2 regions of the Cupriavidus sp. USMAHM13 genome follow, and region 2 is predicted to be linked to the other one. Evidence: riboswitches for the same ligand, from Rfam matches in the RefSeq annotation. Region 2 holds a riboswitch; the other holds the start of a gene.
The links. A riboswitch is a leader RNA that binds a small molecule or an ion and turns the genes downstream of it on or off. The one in region 2 is predicted to bind cobalamin.
Positions count from the first base shown of each region.

Region 1: another riboswitch for cobalamin. It lies ahead of BKK81_RS29670 (HoxN/HupN/NixA family nickel/cobalt transporter); the one in region 2 lies ahead of BKK81_RS16280 (TonB-dependent receptor domain-containing protein).

Region 1 covers NZ_CP017752.1:2,588,510-2,599,114, forward strand. Annotated here, with positions in the region: gene BKK81_RS29640 (CaiB/BaiF CoA transferase family protein) at 1-567, opposite strand, end outside; gene BKK81_RS29645 (thioesterase family protein) at 630-1,565, opposite strand; gene BKK81_RS29650 (LuxR C-terminal-related transcriptional regulator) at 1,793-4,525, shown strand; gene BKK81_RS29655 (acyl-CoA dehydrogenase family protein) at 4,605-5,753, opposite strand; gene BKK81_RS29660 (ABC transporter substrate-binding protein) at 5,816-7,015, opposite strand; gene BKK81_RS29665 (enoyl-CoA hydratase) at 7,152-8,003, opposite strand; cobalamin riboswitch at 8,338-8,626, shown strand; gene BKK81_RS29670 (HoxN/HupN/NixA family nickel/cobalt transporter) at 8,930-10,000, shown strand; gene BKK81_RS29675 (serine aminopeptidase domain-containing protein) at 10,200-10,605, shown strand, end outside.
Region 2 covers NZ_CP017751.1:3,690,873-3,701,477, reverse strand. Annotated here, with positions in the region: gene BKK81_RS16330 (malonyl-CoA decarboxylase domain-containing protein) at 1-915, shown strand, start outside; gene BKK81_RS16325 (tripartite tricarboxylate transporter substrate binding protein) at 1,085-2,083, shown strand; gene BKK81_RS16320 (enoyl-CoA hydratase/isomerase family protein) at 2,160-2,942, shown strand; gene BKK81_RS16315 (malonate--CoA ligase) at 3,047-4,600, shown strand; gene BKK81_RS16310 (SIMPL domain-containing protein) at 4,658-5,365, opposite strand; gene BKK81_RS16305 (sulfite exporter TauE/SafE family protein) at 5,511-6,341, opposite strand; gene BKK81_RS16300 (EVE domain-containing protein) at 6,387-6,881, opposite strand; RNA gene ssrS (6S RNA) at 6,997-7,214, opposite strand; gene BKK81_RS16290 (cell division protein ZapA) at 7,472-7,813, opposite strand; gene BKK81_RS16285 (hypothetical protein) at 7,810-8,124, opposite strand; cobalamin riboswitch at 8,341-8,561, shown strand; gene BKK81_RS16280 (TonB-dependent receptor domain-containing protein) at 8,648-10,549, shown strand; gene BKK81_RS16275 (FecCD family ABC transporter permease) at 10,571-10,605, shown strand, end outside.

The DNA.
Region 1 (10,605 bases), on a different replicon from region 2:
GACCACCTGGCCCTTGCCGCTGCGCAGCGCTTCCAGGCGCGCGCACAGCACGCCGAAGGCCAGCATCATGGCGCCGCCGCCGAAGTCGCCCACGTAGTTGAGCGGCACCACCGGCGGCTCGTCGGCGTGGCCGATCGCATGCAGGGCGCCGCTCAGCGCGATGTAGTTGATGTCGTGCCCGGCCGCCTGGGCCAGCGGCCCGTGCTGGCCCCAGCCCGTCATGCGGCCGTAGACCAGGCGCGGATTGCGCGCCAGGCAGGCGTCCGGCCCCAGCCCCAGGCGCTCCATCACGCCCGGGCGGAAGCCCTCCAGCAGGATGTCGGCCTGGGCCACCAGCTGCAGCACGGCCTCGGCGCCGCCCGGGCGCTTGAGGTCTAGCGCGAGCGAGCGGCGCCCGCGCGCCAGCACATCGAAGCGCGCGGTCTTGGGCATCACCTCGCCCGCCGGCCCGGGCCGGTCGATGCGGATCACCTCCGCGCCCATGTCGGCCAGCATCATGGCGCAGAACGGCGCCGGCCCGATGCCGACCATCTCCACGACCTTCAAGCCTTGCAAGGGACCCGTCATTGGTCAGCTCCTGGCAGCGCCGCTGCGCTTTGGTTTGGGGGGAAATGCCGTGGCCGGCCGGTTCAGCGCGGCAGTCCGGCGCAGGCGAGGCCTTCCAGCCGCCGCGCCAGCGCGGCGGGCACCGGCGTGGGCCGGCCATCGGCGCGCGCGATGAAGACCATCACGTTGTCGGCGATGCCGACGCAGGCCTCGCCCTGGAACACCGCCGTACGCAGCACGACCGAGGTGCGGCCGATGCGCACCACGCCCGATGCCAGCGTCATCTCGGCGCCCGGCCGCACCTGGCGCAGCACACGCGCGCCGGTGCTGGCGATCAGCATGCCGACCGGCCCGTGGCGCAGGTCCGCGCCGCAGTCCTGCCCGAGCGCCAGCAGCAGGTGCGAGCGCCCCTGCTCGAAGTAGCGCGCCAGCGCGAGCTCGCTCAGCATGCCATCGGCGTCGAGGTCGCCGAAGCGGGTGGTCAGCCGGTCCGCGCAGGGATAGCCGCCGGCCTCGGCACCGCCACCATCGGCATCGTCCCCTGCGCCGGGGCCCGGCGCGCCGCCCGGCAGGCCGGCCGCCATCACCGCATCGGGGCCGAAGTCCAGCATCGCTTCGCGCACCGCCGCCGGCAGTGGCCGCCATTCGCCGTCGCGCCAGGCGCCGATGCGGCACGACTGCACGCCGACGCAGCGCCCCTGCTGGAACAGCCCCAGTGCCAGCGTGTAGCCGGATGCATCCACCTCCACCAGGGCGGCGCCACAGGTCACCGGCGCCGGATAGTAGGTCACCTGCAGGAAATCGGTGCGCACCGCGCGCGTGCGCACGGTTGCCGTCAGCGGCTGCCACGCCTCCCAGCCGAATACCGACAGGTGCAGCCGCGAGCGGGCCTCGGCGTGCAGGGTCTGCACCGCCACATTGTTGACGTGCCGCTCGGCGTCGACATCCGCGTAGCGGGTGGGCAGCTCGAAGCGGAGCCGGTAGGAGGCCAGGTCCTGGCGCCAGGAATCGTTCTTCATGCTCGCAGGCAGTAGGGGCGGAGGCGGGGCGGCATACGCCGCGCAGGATGCCTGCCATGTTAGGCAGCGCCGCGTGCCGCCACATCGTCGCTTAAGACGATTGGCCGCGAGCGCCGGCCACGCCATGCTGCTGTGCGACGTGGCCGAACGCCGCGCTCGTTGTATGCTCGGGCACGCCGGGCCGCCGCCGCGTGCTTCCCGATGGCCCGGAACCCCTCACCCTGCCCATGCCCAGCCCGGTCGACCCGTCCCGTACCCCGCTCACCAGCAAGCTCAGCCCGCCCACCACCAGTGTCGCCCAGGTGGCGCGCGGCGAGATCCGGGAACGCGTGCGCGCCGCCGGCGCCGCCAGGGTGGTGCTGGTGCGGGCGCCGGCCGGCTTCGGCAAGACCACCGCCATGGTGCAGTGCCGCTCGCTGCTGGAAGCCAGCGGCGTCGACACGGCATGGCTGACCCTGGATGGCGCCGACAACGACCCGTCCCGTTTCCTCGCCTGCCTCGCCGCCGCGGTCGGCGGCATGGCGGCGGACGCACCCGCCGCGGCCCCCGCGATGGCGGACGCGGGCCTGCGCTCGCCGGCCGACATGGCGCTCGCCATCATGGCGGGCCTGGCCGCGCGCACCGCGCCCTTCGCTGTGTTCCTCGACGATTTCGAGGCCCTGCAGGAGCCCGCCGTGCTGCGCCTGGTGCGCGAGATCCTCGACGGCCTGCCGCGCGGCGGACGCCTGGTGATCGGCTCGCGCGGCCTGCCCGACCTCGGCCTGGGCCGGCTGCGGGCGCGCGGCCAGTTGCTCGAGATCGACGCCGCCCTGCTGCGCTTCTCGCTGCCGGAAACGGCCGAACTGCTGAACCGCCGCCGCGACAGCGCGCTGCCCGACGACGAGGTGGCGCGCCTGCACGGCAAGGCCGAGGGCTGGCCGGCCGCGCTGTGGCTGGCTTCCCTGGCTCTGGAACGGCGCGACGACCACCGCGACCGGGACCGCTTCATCGCCCGCTTCTCGGGCTCGAACCAGGCCCTGGCCGACTACCTCGCCGAAGACGTGCTGGAACGCCAGCCGGCGCCGCTGCGGGATTTCCTGCTGCGCACCGCCATCCTGCGGCACCTCGACGCCGGCCTGTGCGACCACCTGCTGCCCGGTGTCGACAGCGCCGCCATGCTGGCACGGCTGGAGGCGGACAACCTCTTCCTGACGCCGATGGAAGGCGACGCGCCGAGCTACCGCTACCACAGCCTCTTCGCCGACTTCCTGCGCGCCCAGCTCCAGCGCGAACTGCCCGACGAGGGCCGGCGCCTGCACCGCGCCGCCGCACACTGGTACGAGGCGCACGGCCGGCCGGTGCCGGCCATCGACCACGCGCTCGAAGGCGGCAGCTTCGACCACGCGGTGCGCTTGCTGGCCCGGCACGCCATTGCCCTGCTCGAGGGCGGCCGCATGCGCCTGCTGACGCGCTGGTTCGGCGCCATCCCGCCCGCCTGCATCGCCGCCTCCCCGCTGCTGCAGGTGGTCCATGTCTGGGCCCTGTGCCTGACGCACGGCCCGCACCAGGCCCAGGCCAGGCTCGACGGCTACGGCTGCGCCGCCGACCCGGACCCGGAGGTGCGGCCCCACGTGCTGGCGCTGCAGCCCTTCCTGCTGGCGGTGATGGACCAGGCCGAGGAGGCCTTCGCGCTCGGCCGCGAGGCGCTGCGCCACATGCCGGCGCGCCAGGGCTTCGCCGAGGGCGTGCTGTCCAACTGCATGGCCTACCTGTCGGCGGTGATGGGCGAGTACCAGGAATCGCACCGCCTGCTCGATGCCGCGCGCAGCAGCCCGGGCGCGGCGGCCAGCCACTTCATCAAGATGTACTCGGAGTCGGTCGGCGGGTTGACCGATCTCGAGGAGGGCAGGCTGCGCCAGGCCACCGCGCGCTTCCGCATCGCCGTCGGCGCGACCCATGCGGCGTCGCAGGGCCATACCGGCGGCAATGCCTGGGCCGGCGTGCTGTACGCCGCCAGCCTCTACGAGGCCGACGAGCTCGACCAGGCCCGGCACCTGCTCCAGGTCTACCTGCCGCTGGCCAGGGATGCCGGCCTCGCCGACCACATGATCCAGGGCTATATGCTGCTGTCGCGCATCGCCTTCCACCACGGCGACGTCGACCAGGCCTTCCATTGCCTGACCGAGCTGGAGTACCTGGGCCACCAGCGCCAGTTGCCGCGCGTGGTCAGCAGCGCCAAGCTGGAACGCGCCCACCTGCTGACCATGCAAGGCCACCTGCAAGGCGCCCGCGAGGAACTGGAGCGTGCCAACGATGCCGCGCTGTGGGCGCGCGTGGCGCGCCTGCGCCTGCCCGCGCACGATCTCCAGACCCATGAGATGGCCGAACTGCGCTGGCTGGTCGCCGCCGGGCGCGCCGCGTCGGCGCTGCCGCGCCTGGCCGACGGCATCGACGCCGCCGTGCGCAGCCGGCGCTTCCGCCGCGCCCTCAAGCTGCGCGTCCTGCAAGCCATGGCGCTGGCCCGTGCCGGCGACGCCCCGGCCGCGCTGGCGGCCATGACCGGCGCGCTGCGCAACGGCTGCGCGGAAGGCTTCGTGCGCCTGTTCGCCGACGAAGGGGGCGACGCCGCCCTGCTGGTGCGGCAGGTGGAAGCGATGACGCAGGAAGAAGGGGCCGGCGCCGGCGCCGACCCGATCTTCCGGGCCTACCTGCAGCGGCTGGCGCAGGCATGCGGCGGCGCCGGGCCCGGCGAGGCGGCCTTGCCGCCGGACTGCCCTGCCCTGGTCGAGCCGCTCACCGCCAAGGAGATCCGCCTGCTGGCCCTGGTCGCCGAGGGCTACTCGAACAGCGCCCTGGCCGAGAAACTGTTCGTCTCCGACAGCACGGTGCGCACGCACCTGCGCAATATCAACGGCAAGCTGAACGCGCAGAACCGCACCCAGGCAGTGGCCATCGCGCGCCGCCTGGAATTGATCCGCTGATCCGCTGATCCGCTGATCCGCTGCTCCGCAGCCGCGCCGACCCTGTGCCGCGGCGCCGGCGCGCCGGCGCCTGCCCGGCCTACAGCGCGCGCGAGATCACCTCCTTCATGATCTCGCTGGTGCCGCCGTAGATGCGCTGGATACGCGCGTCGACATACATGCGGCCGATCAGGTACTCGTTCATGTAGCCATAGCCGCCGAACAGCTGCAGGCATTCGTCGATCACGCGGTTCTGCAGCTCGCTGGCCCACATCTTGGCCATCGAGGCGCCCACCGTGTCGAGCCGGCCGGCGACGATGTCCTCGACGCAGCGGTCGATGTAGGCCCGCGCCACCTTAACGTGGGTGGCGATCTCGGCCAGCTTGAAACGCGTGTTCTGGAACTGGCCGATGGGCTGGCCGAAGGCCTCGCGCTCGCGCGTGTACTGCAGCGTGGCCTCGTAGGCCCCCTCCATCGCCGCCGCCGCGGTGACGCCGATGATCAGGCGCTCGTACGGCAGGTCGCTCATCAACTGGTAGAAGCCCTTGCCCTCTTCGCCGCCCAGCAGGCAGTCGGCGCCGACGCGCACATTGTCGAAGAACAGTTCCGAGGTGTCCTGCGCCTTCAGGCCGATCTTGTCGAGCACCTTGCCCACCTGGTAGCCGGGACGGTCCTCGGTCTCGACGATCAGGATGGACATGCCCTTGGCCTTCTGCGCCGGATCGGTCTTGGCCACCACCAGCACCAGGCCGGCCAGGTAGCCGTTGGTGATGAAGGTCTTGGCGCCGTTGATCACATAGCCGTCGCCCTGCCGCTCGGCACGCGTGCGCACGCCCTGCAGGTCGGAGCCGGCCCCCGGCTCGGTCATGGCGATGGCGCCGACCAGCTCGCCGCGCGCCATGCGCGGCAGGTAGCGCTGCTTCTGCGCCTCGGTGCCGTGGTTGAGCAGGTAGTGCGCGACGATGCTGTGCACCGAGGCGGCCATGCCGGTCAGGCTGCGCCGCGCCATCTCCTCGTAGAACACCGCTTCGTGGCGGAAGTCGCCGCCGCCGCCACCATAGGCCTCGGGAATGTCCGCGCACAGCAGGCCCAGTTCGCCGGCCCGGCGCCAGATCTCGCGGCCGACGTGGCCGCGCTGGCGCGCCGCCTCGTCGCCGGGCACCATCTCGTTCTCGACGAAACGCACCACGGTGTCGCGGTACATCGTCAGTTCTTCTTTCATCCACGAGCGTGGAAACTCGATTGCCATGACTGTCTGGTCTCCTTGAATGGCTGCTGGCGGCGCGGCGGCGTGAGGCGTGATAGGGGGCGCTACTGCCCGATCACGCCGCCGACCGGGTCGTAGCCGCTGCCGTTGAAACGCACCATCTGCATGCCGGCGAGCGGGTGGAAATTGGTCGGGCTGGTCTTGAGCTTGATGCCCGGGTAGAGCATCGGCAGGGTCATGTCCAGGCTGGCGGCCTGCTTCATGATGTTGGCGCGCGTCAGGTTGTCACCGGCCTGCCTGAGCACCTGCACCATGGTCTGCGCCATCGAATAGCCGGTGACGTTCAAGGCGTCGCTGGCGTCGCCCTCCGGGTAGTACTGCTTCATGAAGGCGGCGAAGTCGGCCTGCTCGCGGGTGCCCTGCCAGCGCGGATCGGAGGGGTCGCGCACGAAGGCGGCCGAGAGGATGTCCTTGGCATTGTCCAGCCCGGCCGGCTTGAGCACCGCGGTCACGGAGCTCGACACATTGGCCAGGTAGTGCACCGGCTTCCAGCCGATCGCGGCCGCCTTGCGAATCGCCTGCGCGGCGAACTTCGGCGTCGACAGGTCGACCAGCGTGTCGGCGCCCGAGCTCTTCAGGCTGATCATCTGGCTGTCCACCGTGGGATCGCTCAGCTCGTAGCTGGCCTGCGCCACCACCAGCGCCTTGCTCTTGTCGCCGAGGCCGTCGAGGAAGCCGCGCAGCATGTCCTTGCCGAACTCGTCGTTCTGGTACAGGATCGCGATCTTCGCCTGCGGCCGGTTGGCGAGGATGTGCCTGGCGTAGATATGGCCTTCGGTCAGGTAGCTGACGTTCCAGCCCATGGTCCACGGGAAATGCTCCGGATCGCCCCAGCGGTGGGCGCCCGAGCTGACGAAGAGCTGGGGCACCTTCTTCATGTTCAGGTATTTCTGCGTGGCGGCATTGCTGGCCGTGCCCAGCGGCGCGAAGATCAGCAGCACCTGCTCCTGCTCGACCAGCTTGCGGGTCTGCTCCACGGTCATCGGCGGGCTGTAGGCGTCATCGACCGAGATGAAGCGGATCTTGCGCCCGTTGATGCCGCCCTCGGCATTGACCTTGCGGAAGTAGGCCGCGGCCGCCTTGCCCACCGTGCCGTAGGCCGATGCCGGCCCCGAGTACGGCACCGTGTTGCCGATCTTGATCTCGCTGTCGCTCGCGCCCGTATCGTAGGCCTTCTGCGCCTGCGCCAGGCAAGCCAGGCCGGCCAGTCCCGCCGCCGCCAGCCACCTGCCCACTGCCGCCATCTTCCGCTTCGCCATGCCTTCCTCCTCGTGGTTGTTGCGTTGCCCGCTGCATTGGTTGCGGCGCCTGTTGCCGGCGCCTGCCATCGCCTGCCGTCCCGTCCCTGCGCGCTGCCGGCCCCACCGCCAGGGCCTCCGCTCAGCCGCCCGCCGCCTGCGCGCGGCCGCGCTGCTGCACGGCCTCGCGCCGCCGCGCGATCTCCTCGCGCAGCATGGCCTGGCTCCACGCGCTGGAGCGCCGGCGCTCCAGCGCCAGCGCCTCGCCCAGCGGCAGCGCATAGCCCTCGTCGATCAGCTGCTTCATCTCCGGCAGCATCTCCGGCACCGCCGACAACAGGTCTTCGGCGAGCCGCCGGGCGGCCGGCAGCAGCGTCTCCGGCGCCACCACGCGGTTGACCAGGCCGATGCGTTCCGCCTCCTGCGCGCCGACGAAGTTGCCGGTCAGCGAGATCTCCTTGGCCCGGGCCAGGCCGACCAGCCGGCTCAGCTTCTGCGACAAACCCCAGCCCGGCACGATGCCCACGCGTGCGTGCGTGTCGGCGAAGCGTGCTTCGGTGGAGGCGATGAGCATGTCGCAGGCCAGCGCCAGCTCGAAGCCGCCGGTGATGGCCGCGCCATTGATGGCACCGATCACCGGCCCCCGGAAGGTGCCGAGCACGCGCACCGGATCGCTGGTGCTGACGAAGGCCGACAGTTCGCGCCCGGCCGCCAGTTCCTTGAGATCCAGCCCGGCGCAGAAGGCACGCCCGCTGCCGGTCAGGATCAGCACGCGCACACGCGGATCGTCGCGCAGCGCCGCCACCGCCTCGGCCAGCGCCCGGCACAGCGCCACCGACAATGCGTTCATCGCCTGCGGCCGGTTCAGGGTCAGCACCGCATAGCCGGCCGGATCGATCTCGACCAGCACGGAAGCCGCCTCGCTGTGCTGCCCGGGGTCTGTGGAATGCGTTTGCGTCACGATGCCTGCCTCGCCGAAGACGGAAGCGGGCATGCGCGACGGCGTACCGCCGTTCGCCGGCGCACGAAGTCCTGCGCCCGCGGGCGCCCGCATGCCTGTCTCCTGGTGGATCCCGCCGCCTGGCCTGGCGCCGGCGGTCTGTCTGCCGGCCCTGGCCGGTTACGACGATTCTCGGCAGCGCCCCGGCGCCGGGCGTCGTCCGAAACGACGATTTGGCGGCTCGGGGGAACACGAACCGGGCCGCGCCCGCCCCACTCTGCAAGAACACAGGCCGGCAAGGCCGGCGCCGCCCGGCCCGCCATGGCGCACCGGAGCGCGTGGCACGGCGCTGGCGGCATGCGCCACCCGCCATTACAATGCGCGTGATTTACCGATCACGATGACAGGTGCCCGCGCCACGCCAGCGGCGCGGGTTAAACGGGAAACAGGTGCGCCAACGCCAATGGCTTGAGTCTTGCATGCGCGGACTCGGGACGCTGGCGGCAATGCCTGTGCTGCCCCCGCAACGGTAAGCAGGTCAAGGGATCGCCACGCCGGCCTGGTGCCGGCAGCCACTGCGCGCCAGCGCGGGAAGGCGGCCATCCCCCACGCGCACGCGGCGCCCACCGCGCGCATCGCCTGCCAGCCCGGATACCGGCCTGACTTCGACCACCGAAGCCGCGGACGGGCGGCCGGGTGTCGTGCCGGGCCCTGCCGCGGGGCAGCCCCGCGGCATGCCCCGCGCACGGCCGCGGCTTCATCGTCCTTTCCGGCACCAGTTGCCACGCCCGGGCGGGGATGCCCGGGCACGACACGATGAAGACAGACCGCAAGCCAGCCCCTTCGGCGCGCCGCCCGCGCGCCCAGCACACCCCGCCGCCGTCGCGGCGCTTCTCATGGCCTCCCTGCCTGGGCAGGCATGCCCGCCCCGCTTCGGCACCGTCTCTTCGCTCCCTGACCCCGCATCTGCCCTGCGCCCCATGCCAGCCCACCCGTTCCGCCTGATCGCCAGCATCTTCAATGACGAAGCCACCGACGTGCGCCGCAAGACCGTGGCGCTCTACGCGATCCTGATCGCCGCCAATGCCGGGGCCTGGATCTGGGCCCTGGCCGCCTTCCGCGACCACCCGGTGCTGCTGGCATCCGCCGTGCTGGCCTATACGCTGGGGCTGCGCCACGCCGTCGACGCCGACCATATCGCGGCCATCGACAATGTCACGCGCAAACTGATGGCCGAAGGCAAGCGGCCGGTCGCGGTGGGCTTCTTCTTCTCGCTCGGCCATTCCACCGTGGTCACGCTGATGTCGATCGGCATCGCCATCGCGGCGGCCGCCCTGCAATCGCATTTCGGCGAGATGAAGGCGGTCGGCGGCCTGATCGGCACCAGCGTCTCGGCGCTGTTCCTGTTCCTGCTGGCCTTCTTCAACCTGCTGATCCTGGTCTCGGTCTGGCGTGCCTTCCGCGCCGTCAAGCGCGGCGAGACGCTGCGCGCCCAGGACCTCGACCTGCTGCTCAACGAGCGCGGCGTGCTGGCGCGCTGGTTCCGCCCGCTGTTCCGCCTGGCCAGCCGCAGCTGGCACCTGTTCCCGATGGGCCTGCTGTTCGGCCTGGGCTTCGACACCGCCACCGAGGTGGCCCTGTTCGGCCTCTCCGCCGCGGAAGCCGCCAAGGGCGTGCCGTTCTGGACCATCATGGTGTTCCCGGCGCTGTTCACCGCCGGCATGTCGCTGGTCGACACCACCGATGGCATCCTCATGCTCGGCGCCTACGGCTGGGCCTTCACCAAGCCGATCCGCAAGCTCTACTACAACATGACCATCACGCTGGTCTCGGTGATCGTCGCGGTGGTCATCGGCGGCATCGAAGCACTCGGCCTGATCGCGGACAAGCTCGGCCTGGAAGGCGGCCTGTGGGACGTGGTCGGCGCGCTCAACGCACATTTCGGCATGCTGGGCTATGTGATCATCGGCGTGTTCGTGCTGAGCTGGCTGGTCTCGATGGTGGTGTACCGCGTGCAGCGCTATGACGAGATCGAGGTGAAGCTGGGGTGAGTGCCATGACAAAGCCGGCGTGCAGGTGGAGAGGAAGCGGCCGCTCCCGGAGCCGGTGCGATGCCGCCTGCGGCATGGTGCGGAACCATCTCAAGATGACGCGGGATACCTCCCAAACCGCGGCAATGTCCGCGGCTCCCGCTCCGCGGCGGCCTATAGTCTCCCCCTTCGACGACAGTTCCATGCCCTGGGAGAACCGGTGAAATCCAAGCTGCGGATACTTGCCTGCGCGCTGGCCTGCCTGCTGCAGTCCGCATGGGCACAGGCGGAGGAAGCGGACCGGGGCCAGGACCTGGCCCGTGCGGACGGCTCGCGGATCCGCTACTACCTCGACCAGCGCGATGCCTCCGCGCAAGCGGACCAACTGCTGGTGGTGATCCAGGGCTCGGATTGCAACAGCGTGACCCGGGTCGAGGCGATCCGCGCCTACATCGCGCGGGTGATGCCGGCAGCCGACATCCTGACGGTGGAGAAGTACGGTATCGATGCCAGCCTGCCCTACAGCGACGATCCCGCACGCGCGGATTGCCCGCTTGCCTATGTTCGGCACGACAGCCTCGCACAACGCGCCGCGGACCTGGACGCCGTCATCGCCGACGTGCTGC
Region 2 (10,605 bases):
ATGCCCGGCCTGCGCGCGCTCGACGAGGACCTGGAGGCGATGTTCTCCAACTGGTTCGACGTCGGCCTGCTCGAGCTGCAGCCCATCACCTGGGACTCTCCCGCGTCGCTGTTGGAAAAGCTGATCCGTTATGAGGCCGTACACGAGATCGCCTCGTGGGCCGACCTGCGCAACCGTCTCGATTCCGATCGCCGCTGCTACGCCTTCTTCCACCCGCGTATCCCGCGTGAGCCGTTGATCTTCGTCGAAGTGGCCTTCGCGCCCGAGATGTCGGCCAATGTGCAGGCGCTGCTCGACGAGGCGGCGCCCCTGGAGGACCTGCGCCGCGTCAAGTGGGCCATCTTCTACTCGATCTCGAACACGCAGGCGGGTCTGCGCGGCGTCAGCTTCGGCAACTTCCTGCTCAAGCGCGTGATCGAGGAGTTGCAGCGCGAGTTTCCCAAGCTCAAGCAGTTCGCCACGCTGTCGCCGATCCCGGGCTTTGCCGACTGGCTGCGCAAGCAGGACAGCGCCGCCGTGGCCACCGTGCTGGGCGAGAAGCGCCTGGCGCGCTGGCGCGAGCGCCATGGCGGCACGCCCGCCGACGGCGCAGGCTGGGTGGCCGCGCTGACTGAGTGCGCCGCCGCCGGAGACGAAGCGCCGGCACGGGAGGCGGGCATGGCACTGGCCGCACATTTCCTCGTGCGCGAGCGCAGCCGCGAGGCGCCGGCCGATCCGGTGGCACGCTTTCACCTGGGCAACGGCGCTTGCGTGGAGCGCCTCAACTGGGCCGCCGATCTCTCCAAGAAAGGGCGGGCCCAGTCCTGCGGCATGATGGTCAATTATCTCTACGTGCCCGACGCGCTCGACGACAATCTGGCGCGCCTGGGCGAGGGCAACCCGCGCATGAGCCGCGCGGTGGCCAAGCTGTTGTAGGCCGGCAAGGGGCCTGAGACGGGTCGCGGCCCGTCTCGGGCGTGCCCACCGGTGTCTGCAGCTGGTTTTGGTTTTGGCGGTTCGCGGTTGGCAGTTGGCAGTTGGCAGTCGGTAATCGGTAGTCCGCAGTGCAACGACAAGAACGACCATAACGATGCGAGGAGACAAGATGATGCAACGCCAGTCGAGACTGGGCGCGCGCGTGGCCGCGCTCGCCGCCGCGGGGGCCGCCTGCCTGGGCCTGGCCGCGCCGGCGGCACAGGCCGAAGCGTGGCCGGCCAGGCCGGTCACGGTGATCGTGCCATTCCCCGCCGGAGGCGGCACCGATGCCTTCGCGCGGCCGCTGACCGCACAGTTGTCCAAGCAGCTCGGCAAGCAGTTCGTGATCGACAACCGCGGCGGCGCGGGCGGTACCGTCGGCGCCAGCCTGGCGGCCAAGGCCGCGCCGGACGGCTACACCTTGTTCATCGGCGGTGCCCACCATGCGATCGCGCCGTCCTTCTACAAGAAGCTCGACTACGACATCGAGCGCGACTTCGTGCCGGTCACGCTGATCGCGCAGCCGCCGCAGGTGATCGTGGTGAATCCCGCCAAGGTGCGTGCCGGCACGCTGGCCGAGCTGGTCGATTTCGCGCGCAAGAATCCCGGCAAGCTGAACTACGGTTCGGCGGGCAACGGTTCCGCCCACCACCTGGCGGGCGAGCTGTTCAAGCTGCAGACCAAGACCGATATCGCGCACGTGCCCTACAAGGGAGCCGGCCCCGCGCTGTCCGACCTGATGGCGGGCCAGGTCGACATGATGTTCGACGGGCTCGGCTCCTCCGCGCAGCACATCCGCTCCGGCCGCATCAAGGCGCTGGCGGTGGCCGCGAGCAAGCGCTCGGCAGCCTTCCCCAACGTGCCCACCGCGGCCGAGGCGGGCGTGGCGAACTATGATGTCTCGACCTGGTACGCGCTGTGGGCGCCGAAGGGAACGCCGCGCGAAGTCGTCGAGCGGCTCCATGCCGAAGTGGAGAAGGCCTTGAATACCCCTGAACTGAAGCAGATCTGGCTCAACAACGGCTCCGAGACGCCGGCCTACACGCCGGAGCAGTTCGGCAAGTTCCTGCATGCCGAGGTGCGGCGCTGGGCCCAGGTGGTACAGCAGTCCGGCGCCACCATCGACTGATGCCGGTGGCTACCATGCAGAAACCGCTCTTGCCGTGCATCGCATGCCGTCCCGTAACGCAGGCGGGAGAGCGCCGATGAGCGGCCATGTCACCCTGGCGCGCGCCGGGCAGGTCGCGACCGTCACGCTGTCTCATCCTGACAGGCTCAACGCGATCTCGGCCGCGATGTGGCGCGAGCTGGCCGCGGCCTTTGCCACGCTGGCCGGGGAGCGCGCGCTGCGCTGCGTGGTGGTGCGTGGCGACGGCGGCCATTTCGCCGCTGGTGCCGACATCGCCGAGTTCCCGGTGGAACGCGCCGACACCGCCGCCGTGCGCCGCTACCATATGGACATCATCGCCCCGGCCCTGGCTGCCGTGGCGCATTGTCCGTTGCCCACCGTGGCGATGATCGAAGGCGTCTGCGTCGGCGGCGGCCTCGAGATCGCCTGCCATTGCGACCTGCGCGTGGCCGCTGCCGACGCGCGCTTCGGCGTGCCCATCAACCGGCTCGGCTTCCCCATGGCGCCGGGCGAGCTGCAGGGATTGCTGGCCCTGGCGGGGCGTGCGGTCACTCTGGAGATCCTGCTCGAGGGACGGGTGTTCGGCGCGGCCGAGGCCCAGGCCAAGGGGCTGCTGACGCGCGTGGTGGCAGCGGACGCACTGGCCGCCGAGGTCGAGGCCACGGTGGCCCGCATCGCTGCCGGCGCGCCGGCAGCGGCCCGCATCAACAAGGCTACCATCCGGCGCCTGGCGCCACAGCCGGAGCCGCTCTCCGAAGCCGAGCTGGCGGCGCATTTCGCCTATGTGCCGGGGCACGACCATGCCGAGGGCGTGGCCGCCTTCCTGGCGCGCCGGCCGCCGCGCTTCACCGGCGACTGACAGCGCCGCGCGCCGCGCAGGGGAGTCATCTGCTATTGTCCTTTTCCGCTTCCCGTTCTTCTTCCGCACCTCCTTTCGCACGTCCTTTTGCATCCGATCGCACCATGAACGCCAACCTGTTCGCCCTGTTCGAATCCCGCTTCCCGGCGGACCGCAGCGCCTGCTGCATCGAGACCCACGACGGCCTCTACTACAGTTGGGATGACCTCGACCGGGCCACCGCCAAGCTGGCCAACCTGCTGGCCTCGCTGCAGTTGCCGGAGGGCTCGCGCGTCGCCGTGCAAGTGGAGAAGTCGCCCGAGGCCCTCTTCCTCTACCTCGCCACGCTGCGCGCCGGCTACGTCTACCTGCCGTTGAATACGGCGTACCAGGAGGCGGAGATCGACTATTTCCTCGGCAATGCCGAGCCTGCCGTGGTGGTGTGCAGCAGCGCGAATTTCCACTGGGTCTCCAAGCTGGCCTTCCGCCATGGCAGCGCCAAGGTCTTCACGCTCGACGAGCACCGCTCGGGTTCGCTGCTGGATCGCGCCGCCGCCCAACCCGACACCTTCGAGACCGTGCAGCGCGCGCCGGACGACCTGGCGGCCATCCTCTACACCTCGGGCACGACCGGACGCAGCAAGGGCGCCATGCTGAGCCACGGCAACCTGTCATCGAACGCGCAGACGCTGCACGAGTACTGGGGCTGGCGCGCCGACGACGTGCTGCTGCACATGCTGCCGATCTTCCACGTGCACGGCCTCTTCGTCGCTTCGCACGGTGCCTTGCTGGCAGGCGCCAAGATGATCTGGCTGCCGAAGCTGGACATGGCCCAGGCGCTCAGGCACCTGCCGCGCTCGACCGTGATGATGGGCGTGCCGACCTACTACGTGCGCCTGCTGCAGGAGCCGCGCTTCGATGACGATACCTGCCGCCGCATGCGCCTGTTCGTGTCGGGCTCGGCGCCGCTGCTGCTGGAGACCTTCGACAGTTTCCGCGAGCGCACCGGCCACACCATCCTCGAGCGCTACGGCATGAGCGAGACCGTGATGCTGGTCTCCAATCCCTATGACCCCGCCCTCGGCGAGCGCATCGGCGGCACCGTCGGCATGCCGCTGCCCGGCGTGTCGGTGCGCGTGGTCGACGGCGAAGGCAGGCCCTGCGCCGCCGGCGAGATCGGCAATGTGGAAGTGCGGGGTCCCAATGTGTTCCACGGTTACTGGCGCATGCCGGAGAAGACCCGTGAGGAATTCACCGCGGACGGCTGGTTCAAGACCGGCGACGTCGGGCGCTTCGGCGGCGCCATCGTCAGCCAGGCCGGCGAGCGCGTGGTGCCGGACAACTACCTGACCATCGTCGGGCGCAGCAAGGACCTGATCATCTCGGGGGGCTACAACGTCTACCCGAAGGAAATCGAGAGCTTCATCGACGAGATGCCCGGCGTGGTGGAGAGCGCCGTGATCGGCGTGCCGCACGCGGACTTCGGCGAAGCGGTGGTGGCGGTGGTGGTGGGCAGGCCCGGTGCGCAGATCGACGAGGCGGCCATGATCGGCACGCTCAAGGCGCGTATCGCGAACTTCAAGGTGCCCAAGCGCGTGCACGTGGTCGAGGAGCTGCCGCGCAATACCATGGGCAAGGTGCAGAAGAACGTGCTGCGGCAGCAGTTCGCCGCGCTGTAAGGCCGCGCCAGACGGCCTCCCGGCCCCGCCATGGTGGCGGCGGGGCCGGGGGGCGCCTTACTTGAGCATCTGCACGGTGCCGCTGACCGTCACCGTGACCTGGGCCTTGCCGCCCTCGACCGGTACCGGCGCCGCATCCGAGACCATGGCCTTGGCTGCGTACATGCGCGGCATTGGCATGACCGCGCCGCCTTCGTTGAGCGAGACCTCGCGGATGGTGTAGCTGCCGTAGCCGAACAGCCTGGCAGTGGCCTGCGCCTTGTCGCGGAAGCTGGACACGGCCTGTTCAACCAGCTTGGTCTCGGCGGCCTGGCGTGCTTCGCGCGACAGCGAGAAGGCGATGCTCTGCACCTGCATCTGGCTGGCCAGCTGGCCGGCCAGCTTGGACACGGCGGCGAAATCCCGCGATTGCAGCACGACCTCGGCACGTCCGCGCCAGGCATTGATGCGGCCGTTGCGGTCGGTGGTCGGGTGGATGGTGAATCCGCCCGATTCCGCCTGCACGCCCGCGGTGCGCTTGGCCTGCGCGATCACCTCCTGCGCGCGCGCCGACAGCGCGGACGAGATTGCGGCCGGCTCGCTGCCTTCCTGTTCGGCTGCGAGCGTCATGCGCACGGTGTCGGTCGGCACATCGGTGGCGGCATCGGCGGACAGCGACAGCACGCCCGCAGGGGCCGGCAGGCCCTCCGCATGGACCGGTCCGCCCTGGGCGGCGGCGACCATGGCCGTGGAACCCAGCAGGGTGGCGGCGATCATTTTCTTCATCTTGTTCTCCCGTTCGAAGTCACGCGTGTTCAGACGCGGGATGGCGGCCAACGTTCCGTGCCGGCCATCCCCACCTTGTATCGACTTGTATCCGGGCGGACCGAGGCGGCCGTCATGCAGCCGTCATGCAGCCGTCACGCGGGCGCTATGCCTGCAGGGCCTGCAGCCCCTTCCACAGCATGTAGCCGGCCAGGCAGGCAAGCAATACAGCGAAGGCGCGGCGCAGCTGCGCCACGTCCATGCGGTGCGCGGCGCGCGCGCCCAGCGGCGCGGTCAGCACGCTGGCCGTCGCCACCACCGCCAGGGCCGGCAGGTAGACGTAGCCGAACGATCCCGCCGGCATGCCTGCCAGGCCGAGGCCGCTCCACACGTAGCCGATCACGCTCGCCACCGCGATGGGGAAGCCGAGCGCGGCGGAGGTGGCCACCGCATTGTGGATCGGCACGTTGCACCAGGTCATGAAGGGCACCGAGACGAAGCCGCCGCCCGCGCCGACCAGGCTCGACACGAAGCCGATCACCGTGCCGGCGCCGACCATGCCGCCGGGCCCGGGCAACTGGCGCGAGGGCGCCGGCTTGCGCGCGCGCAGCATCTGCAGCGCCGAGAAACCGACGAAGCCGGCGAACAGCAGCGACAGCCAGCCGGTCTTGAGCGCGGCGAAGACCTTGCCGCTGCCGATCAGGCCGCCCACCAGGATGCCCGGCGCGAGCGCACAGGCTAACGGCCAGCGTACGGCGCCGCGCCGATGGTGGGCCCGTACCGACGACAGCGAGGTGAACAGGATGGTCGACATCGCAGTGGCGATGGCCATGTGCACGATGACCTCGGCGGGAAAGCGCAGCACGGTGAAGAGCAGCGTCAGGAAGGGCACCATCATCATGCCGCCACCCACGCCGAGCAGTCCGGCGCAGAAGCCGGTGAAGGCGCCGAGCAGCAGCAGGGCGGGAATCAGGACGGGCAGGTCGGCTAGGCTCATGGCCGGGAGCGGGGGCTCGGCGGAAGGGGCGCCATGCGGCGGGCGTCAGCGCATCAGGCGCGTGGTGATGTAGCGCCATTCGGCCGGGGTCACCGGCGTGATCGAGAGCCGGTTGCCGCGCCGGAGCACGACCATGTCGGCCAGCGCCTCGTGCGCGCGCAGCTCGGGCAGGGAGATCAGCGCGCTCTTCTGCACGAAGCGCACGTCCACCAGCATCCAGCGTGGCGCTTCCGGCTTGGAGGCGGCGTCGTAGTAGTGGCTGGCCCGCTCGAACTGCGTCGGGTCAGGGTAGGGCGTCGAGCAGACCTCGGCCAGGCCGGCAATGCCGGGCTCCGGGCACGAGGAGTGATAGAACAGCACGCCGTCGCCGACGCGCATGGCATCGCGCATGAAGTTGCGCGCCTGGTAGTTGCGCACGCCGGTCCAGGGCAGGGTGCCCCGTTCGGCGAGCGTGTCGATGCTGGCCTCGTCTGGCTCCGATTTCATCAGCCAGTACTGGCGGGCGCGGGTTTCGGCGGCGGGCGTGGCGGAACGGCTCATCAGCAGATCCTCTGGTGGCGCGGCGGCGGGCCGCAAGTGACGACCGCCGAGCCGGCCGCAGGCAAGAACGCAGGCAAGAAAAAAGGCGGTGGTCTGCACCACCGCCTTGTTGAAGGGGGTCCCCGCCTCGGCCGCTGGGTCGGCATCCTGAACCCAAGTGAGGTTCAGAGTGGCTGCGGAAGTCGCATTTCGGGTACATCACCCACTCAGGGAGTCCAGGCTCGGCCCGGACTATGAATGTTGTGACGCGCTCGCCCACGCGACATGATCCCGCACCATGCAATGCATATCGGTTCAAGGAGTTTATGACCCTTACGAACCAGGCAGGGAAACTGTCAAACGTCTGACTTTCGAAGATCACCCGGAGCGGAGCACCAAGTGCGATGTCAGACGTTTGCCGTTTCTAACTAGGATGGGATGAGAACGGCGGCCAGGCGCGGTAACCCGACCATTTTGCTGCACCTGTGTGGCGTCGTGCAGTCTGGCTACACTATACACCGCACTGTCTCGCAGACCAAGCCCGTCGTACCGGACCGTTACATTTTGCGCACGGTGCGCGACATCCGCTCCACATCCCGCCGCGGCCGGCTTCAGCTCCGCGCGGCCGGCGCGTCGGTTCCCACGTGTGCGTACTGCCGCAGTGCCTCGTCGGCACGCTCGTTGAGTTCGCGGATGCGGGCACGTACGGCGTCCACCGGGATCGCGCCTTCCTCCTGCTGCTTGCGCTGCGCCGCCAGCAGGTCGGAGGCGAGGCTGATGGCCGCCATCACTGCCACACGCTCCACACCCTTGGCGCCGCCGCCGGACTTGAGGCGGGTCATGCGCCCATCGACCAGCGAAACCGCCTCCAGCAGCGCGGCCTCGTTTTCTGCCGCGATGGCGAAGCGGTAAGCCTGGCCGGCGATATTGACTTCGACTTGCTTGTTGCTCATGCATGTTCTCCGGAGGCTTGCTGCCGGGGCTGGGCGGCTTCGCCCTCGCCGAGCAGGTCGAGCTGGCGCGCATCGCCTGCCGTGGGCAGCTTGTCGAGGATGGACTGGATGCGCAACTGCGCTTCCTCGATCTTGATGTTTAGCAGCTCGCGGTCGGCCGCCATGGCCTCGCGCTCGCCGCGCAGTTGGTCGGCTTCGGCACGCAGGCGTCCGATCTCCTCGCGCAGCCGCTGGTTTTCCGCCGCCAGGGTGTCCGCGTGATGCAGCACGCGGCCGATCTTGGCGGCGAGTTGTTCGAGTTCGTTGAGCATAGTGCCTGTCGGGTGCATGGTGTCGGAGTATCCGGATTCTAGCCCAAGCGCCGCCATGCCAGCGATGCGCGAGGCGCCGTTGTGACCCCGCAACCGCGGCGAAGTTGCCAGCATTGTATTGGCATCGCCCTTGCAACGTCGGCCAACCGCCACCGTGGCGGCGGTTCCGCGGCGCGCATTGACGCTGGCGGGGAAACTGCCTACACTCGCGCACGCTTCAGGTGCTCGCCCCCTCGTCGCCACGCGGGGGCAGTTCAACGGGAAACAGGGAGCCGCACCGACGCCAGGTCGGGACGGGCCAACCTGTGCTGCCCCCGCAACGGTAAGCGACGCGAATCCGCATCCCGGTTTCGCAAGGCCGGTCAACCAGCCACTGGGTCCACATGGGCCCGGGAAGGCGGCCGTGCTGAGGTCGCCAGCCCGGATACCGGCCTGGACGCGGGCGGCCGCCCTTGTGCGGCACGCTTCATCGCCATTCGGCCCGCGGGGGAACGGGCCCGGCCGTCTTTCCTGCCCCTACGTTATGCGTTCATCGCTTTACAGGTTGAATCGCCCGGCACTGCCTCCGGCGCGATCGTCCTTCGCCATCGTATTCGCGACCCTTGCCACGTCCGCCCTGACTTCTGCGCATGCTTACGCGCAGTCTGCAAGCGAGCAGCCTGCCACCCAGCTCGCACCGGTGGTTGTCACCTCGACGCGCACCGCGCAGCCCATTACCGACGCGCTCGCGCATACCACAGTCGTGACGCGGGACGACATCATCAACTCACAGGCGCCGGATCTGCGTACGCTGCTGCGCAGTCAGGCCGGCGTTGAGTTTGCTACCAACGGCGGCATGGGGGCCAACACCTCGCTCTATCTGCGTGGTGCCAATTCCAACCAGGTGCTCATCCTGATCGATGGCGTGCGGGTGTCCTCGTCCAGCACGGGTACTGCTCAACTCGCCAACATCCTGCCCGACCAGATTGACCACATCGAAGTTGTGCGGGGCAACGTGTCAGCGCTCTATGGATCAGACGCCATTGGCGGCGTGGTACAGATCTTCACGAAGAGCGGTGCGGGCCAAGCGCCGGCGGCCAATGCGCAAGTGGAATACGGTAGCAACAATACGAGGCAGGGCGCCGTGGGCTACGGAGGGCAGGTGGGCGATACCTCGTTCAACCTGGCCGGTTCCGCTTTCAAGACCGATGGCTTCTCGGCCATCAATACGCGCCAGGCGCCGCGCGCGAATCCAAACGACAATCCGTATGAGAACCAGAGCGTGTCGGGTCAGGTGAAGCATCGCTTCACGCCTGACTGGGATGCCGGCCTCAGCGGCTACTACTCCAAGAGCAAGCTGTCCTTCGACAGCGCATCCGGGCGTCCCACCGACGACAACCGCACCAACAGCGAGTTGTACACCGCACAGGCCTTCGTCAACGGTAAGTTGACGCCGGACTGGGCGACACATTTCAGGCTGGCGCAGAGCGAAGACCGTAGTGACACTTTCCTAAATGGCGTTCAAAACGGCGCCTTCTATACGCGTAACCGCCAGTTCAATTGGCAGAACGAGTACGCGCTCGCGGCCGCGCACACCTTGATGTTCGGTACGGACTACCTGCAGCAGGCGCTCGACGCCAGCGCCTACGGCAGCTCATTCAGTCCTTCGCGTAATGTGTTCTCTGTGTTCGGCGGCTATGACGGGCGCATCGGCAGGCACCAGTTGCAGTTCAACGCACGCAATGACCATTACTCGGACTTTGGCAATCAGGCGAGTTTCCGCGTCGGCTACGGTTTCCAGCTGACCGAGGCGCTCAAGCTGATTGCCAGCGTGAGCAATGCCTTCCGCGCGCCGACCTTCAATGAACTGTACTACCCTGGTTTCGGCAATCCGAACCTGCGGCCTGAGCGCGCGAAATCTGCCGAGGCCGGCTTGCAATACAGCACGGCGAACGCAGGGCTTGTGCGCGTGACCGCTTTCGAGACCCGCTACGACAACCTGATCGTCAACACCACGCTGCCCGGCGGCCTGCTTGCGCCGCTGAACGTGAACAAGGCCAAGGTGCAGGGTGTAGAGGCATCGTGGCGCGCTACGCTGTGGGGCACCGACGTGGGGGCCAGCGTCACCTTCCAGAACCCGGTCGACGAGCAGGCAAATGCGCAATTGTTGCGCCGCGCGCGCCGCCACGTCGCGTTGGACCTGGGCCGCAACTTCGGCAACTGGCGTTTCGGTGGGGAATGGCTGTTGTCGTCCGCGCGCCTGGATACCGGCTCGCGCACGCTGGGCGGATACGGTATCGTCAACCTCAACGCTCGCTACAACATCAACAAGCAATGGTTCGTCGCCGCCCGCGTGGAAAACCTGTTCGACAAGAACTACCAGCTTGCCTATCCCTACAACACGCAGGGCCGGGCCGGCTTTATCACGCTGGGCTGGCGCCAGTGAACGCGGCCGCCCGGGGGGCGCATGCCTGAGCTGCGCCGCGCCCTGCGGATCTGGGG